2 regions of the Streptomyces sp. NPDC051738 genome follow, and region 2 is predicted to be linked to the other one. Evidence: predicted binding sites of a transcription regulator. Region 2 holds the regulator's gene; the other holds the start of a gene.
What was found. The regulator HspR, encoded in region 2, represses chaperone genes until heat shock. The targets are predictions, from matches to a motif close to TTGAGNNNNNNNNNCTCAA.
Positions count from the first base shown of each region.

Region 1 (7,636 bases), on a different contig from region 2:
GCATGGGCGTCGCAGCCCACGACGGCGTGCACGGCCTGCCCAACGACACCCTGGCCACCCAGACGGAGGGCGTCGACGTCTCCAGCCACCAGGGCAACGTCGCCTGGTCGACGCTGTGGAAGAGCGGGGTGAAGTGGGCCTATACGAAGGCCACCGAGGGGACCTACTACACGAACCCGTACTTCGCCCAGCAGTACAAGGGCTCCTACAACATCGGCATGATCCGCGGCGCCTACCACTTCGCGACCCCGGACACCACCAATGGAGCAACCCAGGCCAACTACTTCGTCGACCACGGCGGCGGCTGGTCCCGCGACGGCAAGACCCTGCCCGGCGTCCTCGACATCGAGTGGAACCCGTACGGCGACGCCTGCTACGGCAAGACCCAGAGCCAGATGGTCACCTGGATCCGCGACTTCCTGAACCGGTACAAGGTCCGCACCGGCCGTGCCGCCGTCATCTATACGGCGACGAGCTGGTGGAAGCAGTGCACCGGCAACCACAGCGGCTTCGCCACCGTCAACCCCCTGTGGATCGCCCGGTACGCCGCGGAGGTGGGGGAACTGCCTGCGGGCTGGAGCTACCACACCATGTGGCAGTACACGTCCTCCGGACCGACCGTCGGGGACCACAACCGGTTCAACGGGGCGCTCGACAGGGTCGTGGCGCTCGCCAAGGGATAGCACGGCGAAGGCCCAGGCCTCCCTCACGGGACCCGGGCCCTGCCTGTCCGGTCGCGTCCGTCACGCCGCGATCGGAACCTCGGTGGCCGCGCCGTCGGTGGCCGGCGACAGGGCCAGTTCCAGGACCTGGCGGACGTCGGTCACGGCGTGGACGTCGAGCTTGTCCAGCACCTCCGCGGGGACGTCGTCCAGGTCGGGCTCGTTGCGCTTGGGGATGACGACGGTCGTGACGCCCGCCCGGTGGGCCGCCAGCAGCTTCTGCTTGACGCCGCCGATCGGCAGCACCCGGCCGGTCAGCGAGACTTCGCCCGTCATCGCCACGTCCGTGCGGACCAGGCGGCCCGACAGCAGCGACGCGAGGGCCGTCGTCATCGTGACGCCGGCGCTCGGGCCGTCCTTGGGCACCGCGCCCGCCGGGAAGTGGATGTGCACGCCCCGGTCCTTCAGGTCGGCGACCGGCAGCTCCAGTTCGGCGCCGTGCGAGCGGAGGAAGGACAGGGCGATCTGCGCGCTCTCCTTCATCACGTCACCCAGCTGGCCGGTCAGCGTCAGGCCCGCCGCGCCCGTCTCCGGGTCGGCCAGCGACGCCTCCACGAACAGCACGTCTCCGCCGGCTCCCGTGACCGCGAGGCCGGTCGCCACGCCCGGCACCGCCGTACGGCGCTCCGCCGGGTCCTGGGCAGACTCGGGCACGTGGTGCGGCCTGCCGATCAGGGAGCGCAGGTCGGCGTCCGTGACCGTGAACGGCAGCTCGCGCTCGCCCAGTTCGTGCTGGGCCGCGACCTTGCGCAGCAGCCGCGCGACGGACCGCTCCAGGTTCCGCACGCCCGCCTCGCGTGTGTACTCGCCGGCGAGCTTGCGCAGCGCGCTCTCGTCGAGGGCGACCTCGTCCTTGTTCAGACCCGCCCGCTCCAGCTGGCGCGGGAGCAGGTGGTCACGGGCGATGACGACCTTCTCGTCCTCGGTGTAGCCGTCCAGGCGGACCAGTTCCATACGGTCGAGCAGGGCCTCGGGGATGGCCTCCAGGACGTTGGCGGTGGCCAGGAAGACCACGTCCGACAGGTCCAGCTCCACCTCCAGGTAGTGGTCCCGGAAGGTGTGGTTCTGTGCCGGGTCCAGCACCTCCAGCAGGGCGGCCGCCGGATCGCCCCGGAAGTCCGACCCCACCTTGTCGATCTCGTCGAGCAGGACCACCGGGTTCATCGACCCGGCCTCCTTGATGGCCCGCACGATCCGGCCGGGCAGCGCGCCGACGTAGGTACGGCGGTGGCCGCGGATCTCGGCCTCGTCGCGGACGCCGCCGAGGGCGACCCGGACGAACTTGCGGCCCATGGCGTGGGCGACGGACTCGCCGAGCGAGGTCTTGCCGACGCCGGGCGGGCCGACGAGGGCCAGGACGGCACCGCCACGGCGGCCTCCCACGACCCCCAGCCCCCGGTCGCTGCGCCGCTTGCGCACCGCCAGGTACTCGGTGATCCGCTCCTTCACGTCCTCCAGACCGGCGTGCTCGGCGTCGAGGATCGCCTTGGCGCCGAGGATGTCGTACGCGTCCTCGGTCCGTTCGTTCCACGGCAGTTCGAGCACGGTGTCGAGCCAGGTCCGGATCCACGATCCCTCGGGCGACTGGTCGGAGGACCGCTCCAGCTTGTCGACCTCCTTGAGGGCGGCCGCGCGGACGTTCTCGGGGAGATCGGCGGCCTCGACACGGGCCCGGTAGTCGTCGGACTCCTCGCCGTCCTGCTCGCCGTTGATTTCACGCAGTTCCTTGCGTACGGCTTCGAGCTGACGGCGCAGCAGGAACTCGCGCTGCTGCTTGTCGACGCCCTCCTGGACGTCCTTGGCGATGGTCTCGGCGACGTCCTGCTCGGCGAGGTGGTCGCGCAGTTGCTGGGTGGCGAGTTTGAGGCGGGCGACCGGGTCGGCGGTCTCCAGGAGCTCCACCTTCTGCTCGGTGGTCAGGAACGGCGAGTAACCGGAGTTGTCGGCAAGGGCGGAGACGTCGTCGATGGCCTGCACCCGGTCCACGACCTGCCAGGCGCCGCGCTTGCGCAGCCAGGCGGTGGCGAGGGCCTTGTACTCCTTCACCAGGTCAACGACCTGTCCGGGCAGCGGCTCGGGCACGCTCTCGTCGAGCCGCGCCCCCTCCACCCACAGCGCGGCACCCGGCCCGGTCGTCCCGGCACCGATCTTCACGCGCCCGCGACCGCGGATCAGGGCGCCCGGGTCACCGTCGGCCAGCCGGCCGACCTGCTCGACGGTGCCGAGCACTCCGGTGCCCGCGTACGTACCGTCGATACGCGGCACCAGCAGCACCCTCGGCTTCCCCGGCTGCGACCGCGCGGCGGCCTCAGCGGCCTCCACCGCGGCCCGCACATCGGCGTCGTTCAGATCCAGCGGCACCACCATTCCGGGCAGCACGACCTCGTCGTCGAGCGGCAACACGGGCAGGGTGAGCGGTGCGGACGTCGAAGCCATGATCTCCCCTTCGGCAGTCAAGTTGAGTTATGCCGACTCAATGCACGGGGCGGCACGAATGTTCCCCCGCCCCCGTTCGCTGTGAGCGATCACCATCCACACACGCTGTGACCTCGGGTTTCGCGAATATCCGGTTGTGCGGACCCCAGCCCGTCCCGCACGGTCTCCCCGTGACAGACACAGAGATCCTTCTCGCGGCCTACGACGAGCAGATGCGCGGCGCGCCCCCGACCCCGCCCTCAGGTGTGACGTATGAACAGGACGGCCCGCTGCTGCGGATCGTCGGCGGATTCCGTGGCCTCGTCAGCGGCCCGCGCTCCCTCGGCGTGCGCGGCACCGAGCTCGACCGGCTCATCGCCCGGCAGCGCGACTACTTCGCGGCGCGCGGCGAGGCGGTGGAGTGGAAGACCCGGTCCCACGACGACCCCGCCGACCTCACCGACCGCCTCCGCGCGGCGGGCTTCGCACCCGAGGACGAGGAGACGGTCCTGGTCGGGCGCGCCGCCGACATGGCCGTACGAGAGCCCGTCCTGCCCGAGGGCGTGACGTTGCGCCGGGTCACGGCGGACGCCGACATGCGCCGGATCGCCGCGATGGAGTCGGTGGTGTGGGGCCAGGACTGGAGTTGGCTCGCCGACGATCTCATCGGCCGGGTCGCGTCCGCGCCGGACGAGATCTCCGTCCATGTCGCCGAAGCGGACGGCGAGGTCGTCTCGGCGGCCTGGCTGGTCTTTCGCGAGGGCACGGAGTTCGCGAGCCTGTGGGGCGGATCGACGCTGGCCGAGTGGCGCGGCCGCGGCATCTACCGCGCGCTCGTCGCGACGCGCGCCGCCCTGGCCGTAGCCCGCGGCGTCACGTACCTCCATGTCGACGCCTCCGACGACAGCGCACCGATCCTGCGGCGGCTGGGCTGCGAGGCGGTGACCACGACCACGCCGTACGTGTGGTCACCCGAGGGCGACTGACTCCGAGGCGCGCCACCGCCGCACCACCGGCCACATCCCGACCCCGATGACCAGGGCGATCAGATGCCCCCAATTGGTCAGCGGATCCGTCAGGTTGACCAGGTCCTGGAGCAGCATCCCGCCGAACAGCGCCAGCACCGGCCACCGCAGCCACGGCCGCAGCAGCCCGCCCAGCGCGCCGATGCTCGTCGCCACGCCGAAGCTGATGCCGTAGTCGAAGCGGTGCAGCGAGCTGGCGGGAAGGTGGCCGACCAGCACCGCGAGCCCGACGGGGACCTCGGTCGCGAGGGTCGCCAGGACGTGCCCCGCCAGGAAGACGAGGGCCGTGCGGACGCCGCCGATGCGCCGCTCCAGCGCGGTGAGCACCAGCAGGAAGCAGAGCGTGTACGGCGCCACGACCCCGCCCGCGACCCACAGCGCACTGGCGAGCAGCACCAGCACGGGCGTCTGCACGAGGTGCGCGACATCGGTGCTGGAGCCCTGGTGCAGGGCGTGCACGAGGTCGGGTTCGGCGTAGGTGGTGATCAGGGAGGTGACGGTCAGTACGGCGGCGTAGGCGAAGGTGAACGGGGTGCCGGTGGGAGTGGGGAGCAGCCGCCAGGGGCGGAGGGGATGGGGGCGGGGAGCGGCGACCTCCGTGATGACCGGCGCGGGGAGCTGCGTCGTGGCGGCGCTCGTCGCGGTGGCGCCGGTCGCCGGGGTGATGGTCGCCGGGGCGCTCGTCGCGGTGGCGCCCACCGGCCCGCGCTGCCGCGGCATACCGTCCAGCAGCCCGGCGACATCGGGCAGGCCCGCCTCACCGGACTCCGGAACCGAGCCCGTCACACCCCCAGCCGCAGTCCGTTCCAAGGTGAAGCGCTCCTTCCGTTTCCCCCACCCTTCGCCTGCGGCCCGCCCATGTCTGTGACCTGCGCCACTCGGTAGCGGATTCTCAGGAACCTCTCAACTGGCACCCGGGCGCCCTGGTTCCGGACCTCTTCACCCCATAGGGGGACCCCGTGCCCCGCCAGAACCTACAAATCCGCTCGGCCCCGCCGGCCTCACCTGCCAGGATGGCCGGATGCCCACTTCGTACGACATCCCCGAAGTACTGGACCGTCACGAAGGCCCCCACGGCGAGGTCGTGCTGCGGCGGCACGGCGAGTTGCTCCAGATCATCGCGAACGGCTGCTTCCTGATGGACACCTCCGACGGCCGTTCGGAGCGCCTGCTGGTCGATGTGGCGCTCGGCGCGCTGGACGGGCGACCGGAGCCCCACCTGCTGATCGGCGGGCTCGGAGTGGGGTTCTCGCTCGCACATGCCGCCGCCGATCCCCGCCCGGGACGGATCACCGTCGCGGAGCGCGAGAGCGCGATTATCGGCTGGCATCTTGACGGACCCTTGTCGCAGTTCTCGGCCCGCGCCCTCGCCGATCCGCGCACCGAGATTCTGGAAACGGATCTCGTGGCGTACGTACATGAGACTTCCGACACGTATGACGCCCTGTGTCTCGACATCGACAACGGGCCCGGCTGGACTGTCACCGAGGGCAACGACAGCCTGTACTCGCCGGGTGGACTGGCAGCCTGTGCAGGGGCGTTGAGGCCAGGCGGGGTGCTGGCCGTATGGTCCGCCCAGCCTTCTCCGGAATTCGAAGAAACCTTGCGTAATGCCGGATTCCAACAGGTGCGTACCGAAGAGATCCCCGTTGCCCGGGGCGTTCCGGACGTCGTGCACCTCGCCGTACAACCTGGATAGCCGTGGCGCCGTGACTCCCCGTACTCTGCTCACCTGACGCGGATCATTCAAGCGTCAATCGCAAGCATGAGCAGGCATAGCCAGTCAGAGGAATCACCCCACGGATTCCGGAAAGCAACTTTGGGGCGGGCGATGGAGCAGACACACACCTCCCACAACGGCACGGCGGCGACCCCGGGCGCACAGCGCCGGGTCCTGGTGGTCGAGGACGATCCGACCATCGTGGACGCCATCGCGGCCCGCCTGCGCGCAGAGGGATTCCTCGTGCAGACCGCGGGTGACGGGCCGGCGGCGGTCGACACGGCCGAGGCCTGGCAGCCTGACCTGCTGATCCTCGACATCATGCTGCCGGGCTTCGACGGCCTGGAGGTATGCCGCCGGGTGCAGGCCCAGCGGCCGGTGCCGGTGCTGATGCTGACCGCACGTGACGACGAGACCGACATGCTGGTCGGGCTCGGCGTCGGCGCCGACGACTACATGACCAAGCCGTTCTCGATGCGGGAGCTGGCGGCACGCGTGCATGTGCTGCTGCGCCGCGTCGAGCGCGCCGCCCTGGCCGCCACGACCCCGCGGTCGGGCATCCTGCGCCTCGGCGAGCTGGAGATCGACCACGCGCAGCGGCGCGTGCGGGTGCGCAGTGAGGACGTTCACCTCACGCCGACCGAGTTCGACCTCCTGGTGTGCCTGGCGAACACCCCGCGCGCGGTGCTCTCCCGTGAGCAGCTGCTCGCCGAGGTGTGGGACTGGGCGGACGCCTCCGGCACCCGGACCGTCGACAGCCACATCAAGGCGCTGCGCCGGAAGATCGGTGCCGAACGCATCCGTACCGTGCACGGCGTGGGCTACGCCCTGGAGACCCCGACGCCATGAGCGACGGCCCGGCTCCGCGGAGAGGCCCCGGGGAGCCCTGGGGCGGTGTACGTCCGTTCTCGATCAAGACCAAGCTGGGCGCGCTCGTCGTCATCGCGGTGCTGATCACCACGGGGCTGTCGGTGAACGCGGTGCGGTACCAGACGGAGCTGCGCTTCATCATGGTCTTCTCGATGATCGCCACCCTGCTGGTCACCCAGTTCGTGGCCCACTCGCTGACGGCCCCGCTGGACGAGATGAACACGGTGGCCCGGTCCATCTCGCAGGGCGACTACACGCGCCGGGTGAAGGAGAACCGCCGGGACGAGCTGGGCGACCTGGCCGAGACGATCAACCTGATGGCCGACGAGCTGGAGGCCCAGGACCAGCAGCGCAAGGAGCTGGTGGCGAACGTCTCGCACGAGTTGCGCACCCCGATCGCGGGCCTGCGGGCCGTCCTGGAGAACGTGGTCGACGGCATCGCCGAGGCCGACCCCGAGACGATGCGCACGGCGCTGAAGCAGACCGAGCGCCTCGGCCGGCTCGTGGAGACGCTGCTGGACCTGTCCCGCCTGGACAACGGCGTCGTACCGCTGCGGCTGCGGCGCTTCGAGGTGTGGCCGTACCTGTCCGGCGTGCTGAAGGAGGCCAACATGGTCGCCTCCGCGCGCAGGGGCATGGCGTCGGGTTCGGGCAGCCACACCCGTACGGACGTCCATCTGCACCTCGACGTGTCCCCGCCGGAGCTGACCGCGCACGCCGACCCCGAGCGCCTCCACCAGGTCGTCGCCAACCTCATCGACAACGCGATCAAGCACAGCCCGCCGCACGGCCGCGTGACGGTCAAGGCGCGGCGCGGGGCGTATCCGGAGTCGCTGGAGCTGGAGGTCCTGGACGAGGGGCCGGGCATCCCGAAGTCGGAGTGG
Region 1 is NZ_JBITCM010000004.1:162,055-169,690, forward strand. Features, by position in the region: gene ACIA8X_RS11365 (lysozyme) at 1-683, shown strand, start outside; gene lon (endopeptidase La) at 744-3,158, opposite strand; gene ACIA8X_RS11375 (GNAT family N-acetyltransferase) at 3,329-4,123, shown strand; gene ACIA8X_RS11380 (rhomboid-like protein) at 4,106-4,972, opposite strand; gene ACIA8X_RS11385 (spermidine synthase) at 5,184-5,861, shown strand; gene ACIA8X_RS11390 (response regulator transcription factor) at 5,994-6,731, shown strand; gene ACIA8X_RS11395 (ATP-binding protein) at 6,728-7,636, shown strand, end outside.
Region 1: lon (endopeptidase La) is a predicted target of HspR. The motif match lies at 3,181-3,199, and genes of this name have one in related genera.

Region 2 (7,636 bases):
GCGACGGAGATGGCCGGCGACATGATCCCCGGCTGACGTCCCGCCCAGTGGCCGTCGTACAACCCATGGCCGCACAACCCATGGCCGTACAGCCAATGGTCGTACAACCAATTCCGGCCCCGGCGAGTCCTGTTCGGCGACGGTGATGATCACCGTCGCCGAACAGACCGAAGGACCCGATGAACCCAGCCAGACGCACGACCGCCGCGACCGCGGCGACGGTCGTGCTCGTGACCGCGGGCGGCCTCCTCACGGCCACCGTCGCGCCCGCCTCCGCCGCAGTGACCTGCGCATCGCCCGTCTTCAAGCGGCAGTTCTTCGCGAACACCACCCTTTCGGGCACCGCCAAGAAGACCGACTGCGACACCGCCATCGACCAGAACTGGGGCACCGGCGCCCCGGCCTCGGGCCTCCCGAAGGACAGGTTCTCCGTCCGCTGGACCCTGACCCGCGACTTCGGCTCCGGCGGACCCTTCTCCTTCTCCGCCTCCGCCCAGGACGGCATCCGCGTCTACCTGGACGGCAAGCTCAGGATCGACCTCTGGAAGAACGTGTCCACGACGGTCAGGAAGACCGTCAACGTCACGATCCCGGCCGACAAGCACACCCTCCGCGTCGACTTCGCCCACTGGACCGGCACGGCGAACGTCAAGTTCGGCTACACGCCGCGCACCTCCGCCGCCGTCGACAAGGTCAAGCCCCTTGCCCCGACGGCGCCTTCGGTGTCGTACGACGCGGCGACCGGCAAGGCGAAGGCGACCTGGGCGAAGAACAAGGAGATGGACCTCGCGGGGTACCGCGTCTACCGGCGGCTGAAGGGCACGCCGTTCGGCAGCACACCGCTCGCGACGACCACCTCCACGACGTACACGGACGCCACCCTGCCGGTGACCGGCGCGACGTACTACTACCAGGTACGCGCCTACGACAAGGCCGGCAACGAGTCGACGGGCACGGCGGAGAAGGCCGTCACCACCGTCGACCGCACCGCCCCGGGCCAGGTCACCGGCCTCACGGCGACGGGCACCACCGCGGGCAACACGCTCACCTGGCAGCCCTCTTCCGCACCGGACGTCCACCACTACGAGGTGTGGGGCGCGCCCGACGGGCAGCAGGACCCGGACGGGCCCGAGACGCTGCTCGGCACGTCCTACACGGACTTCACCGCCGCGACAGGGACCGCCTACACGTACCGGGTGCACGCGGTCGACGGCGCCATGAACGTCTCCCCGGTCTCCGCCCCGGTGACGGTCACGCGGCCCGAGCCCAGCGGCACACCCGCCCCGACCGGGCTCACCGCTGTCCGCCACGACGACCGGACCGAGCTCCACTGGGACGCGGCCGAGGGCTCCGGCCAGTTCCGCGTCTACCGCCGCACCGACGGCGCCTGGACCGCCCTCGGCACCACGCTCGGCAACGGCTGGGACGACCGCGGCGCTCCGGCGGGCAAGGCGTTCTACTACGTCGCCGCCGTGGACGGCACGGCTGCCGAGTCGGCGCCCTCCGACCAGCTCACCGTCGACCGGCTCACCCCCGCCACCGCGACCGGCCCGGCCGCGCCGCGGCTGACGCTGGTCTCGACGGGGATTCCCGCGCGGGCCGCCATCCAGGTCACCGCCAAGGCCGGCCCGGGCGACGAAGGACGGGTGCTGAAGGGGTACTCCTGGGAGATCGACGGCGCCTGCGGATCCAGCGGCACCCAACTGTCGACGACGGGTGCCCTCTCCTGGACGCCGCCCTACAACGGCCCGTGCATGGTCACCGTGTACGCCGTGGACGCCTACGGGCGTCAGGGTGCCCAGAGCTCCTCGCTGGAGTTCTTCGTCGGCCGCTGACCGACGTCGGCATCCGACCGGCACATGAAGCGGGGCCCGGAGGTTCGGTCGAACCTCCGGGCCCCGTCACGTGTACGGCTGTCTAGTCCTTGGCCTTCTTCGGCCGCCAGACCACCAACGCGCTGGTCTGCTGGACCTCCTGATACGGCACCAGATCACGGCGGTACGACGCGTGCACCGCCGCCTCACGCTGCTGCATCGCCGCCGCCGCGCCGTCCAGGGCGCCCTGCAGTTCCGCGACCCGGGACTGCAGCGCGGCGACCTGGTTCTCCAGTTCGATGATGCGCTTGATGCCGGCCAGGTTGATGCCCTCGTCCTGCGACAACTGCTGGACGGTACGCAGCAGTTCGATGTCGCGGGCCGAGTAGCGCCGGCCCCGGCCGGCGGTGCGGTCCGGGGACACCAGGCCCAGACGGTCGTACTGACGCAGCGTCTGCGGGTGCAGCCCGGAGAGCTGGGCCGCCACCGAGATGACGTAGACCGGGGTCTCCTCGGTCAGTTCATACGGGTTGCGTCGACGACCGTCCATCTGACTCATGCTCCCTTCGCGGCCTGGAACAGCTCCGCCCGCGGGTCCTCGTCCGCGGTCGCCTCGCGATACGCCTCCAGTGCGTCACGAGCCTTCCCCGTCAGGTCCTTCGGAACACTCACCTCGACGGTGACCAGGAGGTCGCCGCGGGTGCCGTCCTTGCGGACCGCGCCCTTGCCCCGCGCCCGCATCGTACGGCCGTTGGGCGTGCCGGGCGGCAGTTTCAGGGTGACCGGCGGTCCGCCCAGGGTGGGGACCCTGACCTCGCCGCCGAGCGCCGCCTCCGTGAACGTCACGGGGACGGTGACCGTGAGGTTGTCGTCCTTGCGGCCGAACACCGGGTGCGCGTCGACGTGCACGGTGACGTACAGATCGCCCGCCGGGCCGCCGCGTTCGCCGGGCGCTCCCTTGCCGCGCAGCCGGATGCGCTGGCCGTCCGACACCCCGGCCGGGATGCGGACCTGCATGGTCCGGGACGACTTCGCGCGGCCGCTGCCCTTGCACTCCAGGCACGGGTGCTCGGCCATCAGGCCGCGCCCCTTGCAGTCCGGGCAGGGGTCGGTCAGCGAGAAGCCGCCGCCCGAACCCCGGGCCACCTGGCCGGTGCCGACACAGGTCGGGCACACCCTGGGCGTGCCGTTCTTGTCGCCGGTACCTGCGCAGGCCTTGCAGGGCGACTGCGAGGACATCCGCAGCGGGACCGTCGCTCCCTCGATCGCCTCGGTGAAGCTGAGGGTGACCTCGGTGTCGATGTCCTGGCCGCGCCGGGGCTGGGTGCGGGTACCCGGACCCGTGCCGCCGCGGTTGAACAGGCCCCCGAAGACGTCCCCGATTCCGCCGCCGAAGCCGCCGGAACCCCCTTGGCCCTGGGCGCCGCCTCCGAAGAGGTCGCCCAGGTCGAAGTTGAAGGAGCCGCCCGCGCCGCCCGGCCCCGGGCGGAAGCCGCCGTTGCCGAAGAGGGCGCGAGCCTCGTCGTACTCCTTGCGCTTCTTGGGGTCGCCGAGGACGTCGTTCGCCTCGGAGATCTCCTTGAAGCGCTCCTCCGCCTTGGCGTTGCCCTTGTTGGCGTCCGGGTGGTTCTCGCGGGCGAGCTTGCGGTACGCCTTCTTGATCTCGGCTTCGGTGGCGTCCTTGGGGACGCCGAGGACCTTGTAGAAGTCCTTCTCGATGAAGTCCTTGGTGCTCATCCCCGACGTCCCTCCTCCCTGATCGGGTTTTCCGTCAGTTCAACGTCAGCCCTCGTCCGGGCCACCGTTCTCCTTGTCGTCGCCGGCCGCCTCGGTCGCCTCCTCCGCCTTGACGGTCTGCGCGCCCGGCTGGGGCTCGGCGACGGCCACCCGCGCGGGGCGGATGGTGCGCTCGCCGATGCGATACCCCGGCTGGAGGATCGCGACGCAGGTCGTCTCGGTGACGTCCGGAGCGTAGGAGTGCATCAGGGCCTCGTGGATCGTCGGGTCGAAGGGCTCGCCCTCCTTGCCGAAGGCCTGCAGGCCCATCTTCGCCGCGACGGTCTCCAGCGACTCCGCGACGGACTTGAATCCGCCGACGAGTTCGCCGTGTTCCCGCGCGCGGCCGATGTCGTCGATCACGGGCAGGAGCTCGGTCAGGAGGTTCGCAATGGCGATCTCCTTGACCGTGATCCGGTCCCGCTCCACACGGCGGCGGTAGTTCTGGTACTCGGCCTGGAGCCGCTGGAGGTCCGCCGTGCGCTCACCGAGCGCCGTACGCACCTGATCCAGCTGGGCCACCAGGCCCGCGTCTGCTGCTCCGTCCCCGGCCGGGGCCGCCCCCTCGCCGTTCGGCGGGGTTGCGGCCTTCGACTCGGCGTCGTCAGGGGTCGCGCCGGAGGGGACGTCGGGCCTCTCCTCGAAGCCCGGGGTCTCCTCCGTCATTACGCGGCCCCGTCCTTGCGCTCGTCGTCCACGATCTCGGCGTCGACGACGTCGTCGTCAGCGGCCTTGCCACCCGGGGCGGCGCCCTCCGGACCACCGGCGGCACCCTCCGGACCGGCAGCGGCCTGGGCGTCGGCGTACATGGCCTGGCCCACCTTCTGCGAGACCGCGGCGACCTTCTCGGTGGCGGTGCGGATCTCGGCGGTGTCCTCGCCCTTGAGCGCGGTCTTCAGCTCCTCGACGGCGGCCTCGACCTCGGTCTTGACCTCACCGGGGACCTTGTCCTCGTTGTCCTTGAGGAACTTCTCCGTCTGGTAGACGAGCTGCTCGCCCTGGTTGCGGGTCTCGGCGGCCTCGCGGCGGGCGTGGTCCTCCTCCGCGTACTTCTCGGCCTCTTCGCGCATCCGGTTGACCTCGTCCTTCGGCAGCGAGGAGCCACCGGTGACGGTCATCTTCTGCTCCTTGCCCGTGCCGAGGTCCTTGGCCGTGACGTGCATGATGCCGTTGGCGTCGATGTCGAAGGCGACCTCGATCTGCGGGACACCGCGCGGGGCCGGCGGCAGACCGGTCAGCTCGAACATCCCGAGCTTCTTGTTGTACGCCGCGATCTCGCGCTCGCCCTGGTAGACCTGGATCTGCACGGACGGCTGGTTGTCCTCGGCCGTCGTGAAGATCTCGGACCGCTTGGTCGGGATCGTGGTGTTGCGCTCGATGAGCTTGGTCATGATGCCGCCCTTGGTCTCGATACCGAGGGACAGCGGGGTCACGTCGAGGAGCAGGACGTCCTTGACCTCACCCTTGAGGACACCGGCCTGCAGGGCGGCGCCGATGGCGACGACCTCGTCCGGGTTGACGCCCTTGTTGGCGTCCTTGCCGCCGGTCAGCTCGCGCACGAGCTCGGCGACGGCGGGCATCCGGGTGGAGCCACCGACGAGGACGACGTGGTCGATCTCGTTGATGGAGACGTTGGCGTCCTTCATCACGTTGAAGAACGGGGTCTTGCAGCGCTCCAGCAGGTCGGCCGTCAGCTGCTGGAACTGAGCCCGGGTGAGCTTCTCGTCCAGGTGCAGCGGGCCCTCGGCGGAGGCGGTGATGTACGGCAGGTTGATCGAGGTCTCGGTGGAGGAGGACAGCTCGATCTTGGCCTTCTCGGCGGCCTCGCGGAGGCGCTGGAGGGCCATCTTGTCCTTGCCGAGGTCCACGCCGTGGCCGCTGGCGAACTGCTTGACCAGGTAGTCGACGACGCGCTGGTCCCAGTCGTCACCACCGAGGTGGTTGTCACCGTTGGTGGCCTTCACCTCGACGACGCCGTCACCGATCTCCAGCAGGGACACGTCGAAGGTGCCGCCACCGAGGTCGAAGACGAGGATCGTCTGGTCGTCCTTGTCGAGGCCGTACGCGAGCGCGGCCGCGGTGGGCTCGTTGACGATGCGCAGGACGTTCAGACCGGCGATCTCGCCGGCCTCCTTCGTGGCCTGGCGCTCGGAGTCGTTGAAGTACGCCGGGACGGTGATGACCGCGTCGGTCACCTTCTCGCCCAGGTAGGACTCGGCGTCCCGCTTCAGCTTCTGGAGGATGAAGGCGGAGATCTGCTGCGGGTTGAAGGGCTTCCCGTCGAGCTCCATCTTCCAGTCGGTGCCCATGTGGCGCTTCACGGAACGGATGGTCCGGTCCACGTTGGTGACCGCCTGGCGCTTGGCCACCTCGCCGACGAGCACCTCGCCGTTCTTGGCGAAGGCGACGACGGACGGCGTGGTCCTGGCACCCTCGGCGTTGGTGATGACGGTGGGCTCGCCGCCTTCGAGAACGCTGACGACGGAGTTAGTCGTGCCCAGGTCGATGCCGACCGCACGTGCCATGGTTGATTCCTCCAGCTGACTTGAGTGGAACGGACTCAAGTGTGCATGACGCCTGGCACCCGGTCAACAGAGGTGAGTCGACCCCGCTCAACTCTTATCCGTTCCTTACACGCAACTGGGCTCTGACCTGCGTAGATGTGACGTGAGTGGACGTCCGCGTGGTATCCCCTACGGGGAAATAGGGTTGACGCCGAGGCCCGTAGACCTTGATCCGCAGCAGTCCGAGTACGGCGATGAGGGCGACCGCCGCCACCCAGTACAACCCGGACACCGCGAGCCATCCCATGTGCACGAGAACCCCGACGAGCACCCCGGCGAAGGCGGCGACCCCCAGCAGGACGGCCGCGCCCGGCGGGGTGAGGCCGAGGCGGCGCAGTCGGTGGGCCAGGTGATCCGGGCCACCGCGCAGCAGTGGCCGCCCGGCCAGCCGGCGGGACAGCGTCACAAGGAGCACGTCGGCGGTGGCGAGGGCGGTGAGCGAGTAGAGGATGCCCACGCTCGACACCGGATCGCGTCCGGCCCGGGTCATCACGGCCGAGGCCGCCACCACGAACCCGACGAACAGGGACCCGCACGACCCGAACCCGATCCGCGCGGGCGGCCAGTTGTGCATGAGGAACCCGGTCAGCGCGGCGGCCAGCACGCTGAGCAGCACGGCGAGTTCGTCCATCACCTCGGCCGCCGCGAGCACACCGACACCGAAGGCGGTGACGACCCCGACGGTGCCGGCCAGCCCGTCCGCATGGTCGAGCGCCTTGAAACCGACGGTGACGAGGACGATCAGACCGACGGCCGGCACCCCCAGCCAGAACCCCGTCTCGCCGTACGGCACCACGCAGGCCGCCGCCACGGCCGTACCGCCGACCAGGAACCGCGCCTTCACCCGCCGCACGTCGGCGACCAGCCCGAGCAGGGCGACGGCGCCCGCGGCGATCAGCAGCCGCCGGATCTCGGGGCCCAGCGGGGCGACCCCCGCCCACTCCCAGCCGGCCACGACCAGGCAGGTGGCGAGGACGACGGCCAGACCGCCGAACAACGGCAGGGGCCGCTGCCGCCGACGGTCGATGATGCCGAGGCGCAGCGCGGGCAGCCGGAACAGCGCCGACAGGAAGGCGGCGAGGAGAAGGGCGGCGGTGGCGGCGGCGATCCCGTACAGCACGGAGCTAGGTTAGTGCCGTATATCCCTTTTTGAGACGAATAACACGTTCGGATCTTAAGGCAACCCTCAGCGACTCAGATCACCCCGCACCTGGCTACAGTGCGACGGAAGATGGGGGTAGTCTCAGACGGACTGCATAAGTTACCGCTTAGTAATATCTGACCCCTCGCAGGCCCGAGGAGCCCCGAAATGCAACTCGCCGCGATCATCGTGTCGCTGGTACTGACCGTGGTCGGCGTTGCGCTGCTAGCACGCGCCATCGGCCAGTTCGTCCGGTACTTCAAACTCGGCCAGCCGGTTCCGGCCGGCAGCCGGACCGACAACCCCTACGCGCGCAGTGTGACGCTGGTACGCGAGTTCCT
Region 2 is NZ_JBITCM010000001.1:415,819-423,454, forward strand. Features, by position in the region: gene ACIA8X_RS01790 (hypothetical protein) at 1-36, shown strand, start outside; gene ACIA8X_RS01795 (fibronectin type III domain-containing protein) at 180-1,835, shown strand; gene ACIA8X_RS01800 (heat shock protein transcriptional repressor HspR) at 1,918-2,364, opposite strand; gene dnaJ (molecular chaperone DnaJ) at 2,370-3,551, opposite strand; gene grpE (nucleotide exchange factor GrpE) at 3,597-4,256, opposite strand; gene dnaK (molecular chaperone DnaK) at 4,256-6,115, opposite strand; gene ACIA8X_RS01820 (MraY family glycosyltransferase) at 6,210-7,274, opposite strand; gene ACIA8X_RS01825 ((Fe-S)-binding protein) at 7,464-7,636, shown strand, end outside.